DNA from 2 places in the Echinicola sediminis genome. Region 2 is predicted to be linked to the other one. Evidence: riboswitches for the same ligand, from Rfam matches in the RefSeq annotation. Region 2 holds a riboswitch; the other holds the start of a gene.

Region 1 (2,206 bases), on a different contig from region 2:
GAAATTCCCTGTTCATAGTTCAAAGATTCCCCTGGAGTCAAGCCCTCGTTGCCGTAAAGCGGGGAGTTGATCTGGTAAAGGGTAGGAGTAATGTAAGAGGTAGCTACAGAGGCCAATATTTTCAAAGAAACGTTATTGGAAATAGGGGTCAGGTAGCTTGGGTTGATGTTGTAGACAAATTTGCTGTCATAGTTGGAGTGGGTGTTGACCCGGGCCCCTGCATGCAAATTGAAGCCTGAGCGGGCTTCATAGAAAAGGGAAGCATAAGGATCTATCTGGGTGAACTTATTGCTGTCAAAGGTGAGGTCCCCAGGCTGTTCATATGAAAATTCCTGCAGGTTCAGCCCCCAAAGTCCCTTAAGCCCATTAATAATCTCATGTTCTTGGGTAAGGTCCAGCTGAAGGTTCCGTCCTTTGAATTCAGAAGGCCAGTTGCTGATAAACTCCCTTTCGTTTTCATTATAGATTGATTTCAGCTTGATCGTCCCCTTTTCATAGGTGTAGGTAGGTGTTAGTCCAAAACGCAGCTGCTTGCTTAGTTGTTGGTTTTCCCCGTCGGTAAAGGTATTGTCATCGTAATCAGCCTCCATATCGTCATAAGCACTGATAAAATCGAGTCTGAATTTGTCGGAAAACTCATATCCAAACTTCACCAAGGCGTTTTTACGGTCCATACCATCTTTTCCAAATGGCGTGGCAGATTGTTCTTCCGAAGCGGAGCTGAAACCTTCTGAGGTGAACAGGCTACCGGATACCAGATAGTTGAACTTGTTGCTTTTTCCGTTGAGGCTGAGGTTTCCGTTGTAGGTGCCGAAAGAACCACCATCAAAACTGACAGTACCTCCCAGGGCCTGATCTTTTTTCGCGGATTTGAGCTTGATATTAATGACCGCGGCAGAGGCTCCCGTACCATAAAGGGTACTCAGTCCACCCTTCAGTACTTCAATGGATTCTACCTGATCCAGTGAAAGCAGCCGGAGATCATAGGTGGCCGTTGCTCCAGAGGGGTCATTGATAGGCAGTCCGTCGATAAGGATAAGGGTGTTTTTACTGCTGGCACCGCGGACAAAATAACTGATATTGGTGCCTGGTGAACCAAAATTTCCATCGATCTGGATACCTGGGACTTCATTGAGCAGGTCAGCCACTGTTTTGCCGGCATTTCTTTCTATGGCCTTCACGTCCAGCTTATAGATGGTTTTACCTGACTTTTCAACCGGGATTTCAAACTTGGTACCGGTGACGACCACTTCTTTTAGTTCCTGTGTTTCTTGGGCAAGAATGGCGGAACTGTAGCAGGAAAGTCCGGCCACCAGCAATGCAGTGGCATACTTTCCTCTCATGATGTTGAAAGGAACAAATTTCTTGTTCATAGCGTGATGAATGTTAGATTGAAATTGACACTATGAACTTTCTGGGAAGATGATAAAACTGCCCTCAGCGCTAAGGACGTTTTTTCATGGCTTTTCACCCGAAAGCTCTGAATTTAAGCGCTTCTGGCAGGTCTTCTGACTTGCTTCACTTTTGGATGCCTTCCCGTTCCGACTTAGCAGAACAGTGGCCATGGATACCAAAAGCTTTGGTGAAGCTTACAGCTGCGGGTACAGTTCCGGATTTCCACCGGATTCCCTATTAAACCTTCCTGTGAAAGGAGAGGTACCAAAAACTTCCGCAAAGGTAGGCAATTTTTTATAAGGATGGTAAGTGAACGGTTTTTTAAAAAGCCGGGGATTGTTTGGAATTGGGCATGACAAATCCCTTTACATAGGGAGGTCGGGATTTAAAATCCCGACCAGCACCCCTATCACTTATTGGTCAGAGGCCTGACCAGTACCAACAAGTCCACAGATAGAAAAGGTCAACACAGACGAATTAAAAAAACATTTATGCCTATTTGGTTTCTTCGAAACTTCCGTTGTGCCGAACGGCCTTATCCGGACAGCACAACGGGTATTAAACCCCTGATTTGGGCAATCTTGGGCTTAAATTTAATCGTCCAGTAGCTTTAAAGAGCTGCTATCAAGGATAAATTGATGATGACGCATAAATGCCTATCCCTTGAGGATGGTTTCAATCCTTGCCAGTTCATCAGATGAAAAGGAAAGGTTGTCCAGGCATTTGAGGGAATCTTCCAGTTGGGAGGTTTTGCTAACGCCAATAAGGACAGACGTTACCCGTTCATCTTTCAATAGCCATGATAGTGCCA
Region 2 (2,206 bases):
CAATGTGCAGCGCACAGACAGGCAGGGAGGCAGCCAGCTGCAAATTATCCTCAAGTGCACCAAAATAGGTGGTGAGCATCGTCTTCAGATTTGGAAAGGCCCTTTTGATTTCTTGATAGACGTATCGGTAAGCATTTTTTTCTTCCGTGCTCAAATCCATCGCCAGATACGGCTCATCTATCTGCACCCAGGTAGCATTGAGGGCTTCCAGTTTTTTGAAAATGTCCAGGTACACAGGCAACAGGTTCTTGATCAGGTCAATTCTATGAAAACCTTCCTGCTTTTCCTTTCCTAATAAGAGATAAGAAACAGGACCAAGAATGACGGGCTTGGTATGAATTCCCAGTCTTTTTGCCTCCTTAAATTCATCCAGTATTTTGGTTGAAAAAAGCTTGAAGCTTTGGTCCTTGGTGAATTCCGGAACGATATAATGATAATTGGTATCGAACCACTTGGTCATTTCCATGGCGATAATGTCCAGTCCATCTTTTTGATATCCCCGGGCCATGGCAAAATAAAGATCGAGTTCCGGTTTCTTCTGATCCGTGACAATTTCATGGTAGCGTTCGGGAATGGCCCCTACGGTCAAAGACATGTCAAGCACCTGATCGTAAAAGGAAAAATCATTGGAAGGGATCAGGTCTATGCCTGCTTCTTTCTGGAATTTCCAGTTGGTTTCACGGATTTCCGCACCGCTTTTGAGCAGTTCATGCAAGCTGATTTTTTCGGACCAGTAGGCTTCATTGGCCTTTTTGAGTTCTCTTTTGGCACCAATGCGCGGGTAGCCAAGATTGTGCGTTAGCATCTTTTAAAACGTTTATTGTGATAAATGATTTAAAAGCCTTTAGCCAAACTTCACAATGCTTTGTGGACAGAAGGATGCTGAAAAATAAGACATAATTTCCCCTTGGGCACAACAATCCCATGAGAAGAGGAGAAAAGAATGCATACTTGACAGGAGCTTCAAATCGCGAAAGCATTGTCATTTCAATACAGGCAGGTCTCCTGGCTTGTAACATTTTTGCCGTCCTTCCCATTCTGATAGTGATCAGAACAGTGGACATCGATGGGCAAAAACTTTCCCGTTACTAACAGTTGCGCGACAGCCCGTGATTTTCACACGGTTCCCTATTATCCCTGACCTTCGTCAAGGACCTGTATTGGTAGATTAAGAAATCAAGTAAAGAACTTTGGTCGGCAAATATAGGAATTTGAATTGGATTTGTGGACAAATTGAATTTTACCCATAAATATTTTTAGGGCTTTAGCTGATTTTGTGTTGAAGGGAAAGCTTGGCATGGGCAACCGATGCCCCTAATTATTCCTAGACGGGTCTTTTAAACAAGCATTGTGAACTTTTTTTAATGATAAAAAAGGATTATCTGACTATCCGGAATTTAGCACGTAGTACAAATGAAACAAAATACTTAACTGAAATCCTTCTAAAGGCCTTTGGAGCATTCGGTTTTGGGACAGTTGATGGAGGCGTTAAGAAAATGAGTTAGCTCGCGAAGTGGACGAGCGAGATCCACTCATTTTTAGCCTACAACAAATGGCACAAAATCAAATTGAGGAAAACTGATCGTAATCTTAAACAAATTCACTCAATTTGAAGAACCTGTCCCGACTACTGTACGGGAGGCTCCGTGGCCTAGATTTTTGGTTCTTTTCATCAATGGAAATGCACAGCATTCATGAAGACCATCAAGAACAAAACAATACCTGAATAAAAGAACAGAAAACAACAGGAACCTTATAAGATTTGGTTACGTGGAACATTGCGGACACACAGAAAGGACAACACCAAAAAACCCTGACTATAAATAACTTATAATACCCACTGTATTTATTTATGCCAGTATAATTTCACCGTTAAATTCCATCCAAGGTGTTTTTGGTCGAATACTTTAACCTCACTATTTCATAAAAGTAAAAAAGGCCTAGTACTTTAATCTGTAAGTGATTAGCTACTGTCCAAACTGACATTTAAAGCAAAGGATCAAGCCGGTTTTTGTTCTTAGCCACGAGGCAATTTCCCGTGATTTTTTGTAGTTTAAAATTAAAAAATGAACCGACTTCAGCTAAAAGTACGGAATAAAAAGGGCCAGGCGCTTCAGGCCCATCTTGAATTGCCTGCAAACCAAAAACCAAAGCATTACGCTATTTTTGCCCACTGTTTTACCTGTAACAGTGATCTGACCGCCGT

The links. A riboswitch is a leader RNA that binds a small molecule or an ion and turns the genes downstream of it on or off. The one in region 2 is predicted to bind cobalamin.
Region 1: it holds a riboswitch for cobalamin, as region 2 does, so the genes downstream of both, ACYVAA_RS16600 (TonB-dependent receptor plug domain-containing protein) here and metE (5-methyltetrahydropteroyltriglutamate--homocysteine S-methyltransferase) in region 2, are expected to answer to the same signal.

Annotation. Positions count from the first base shown of each region.
Region 1 covers NZ_BAAHAP010000072.1:17,202-19,407, reverse strand. Annotated here, with positions in the region: gene ACYVAA_RS16600 (TonB-dependent receptor plug domain-containing protein) at 1-1,373, opposite strand, end outside; cobalamin riboswitch at 1,482-1,679, opposite strand; gene mgrA (aldo-keto reductase family protein) at 2,052-2,206, opposite strand, start outside.
Region 2 covers NZ_BAAHAP010000010.1:7,706-9,911, reverse strand. Annotated here, with positions in the region: gene metE (5-methyltetrahydropteroyltriglutamate--homocysteine S-methyltransferase) at 1-805, opposite strand, end outside; cobalamin riboswitch at 979-1,174, opposite strand; gene ACYVAA_RS04140 (bifunctional alpha/beta hydrolase/OsmC family protein) at 2,067-2,206, shown strand, end outside.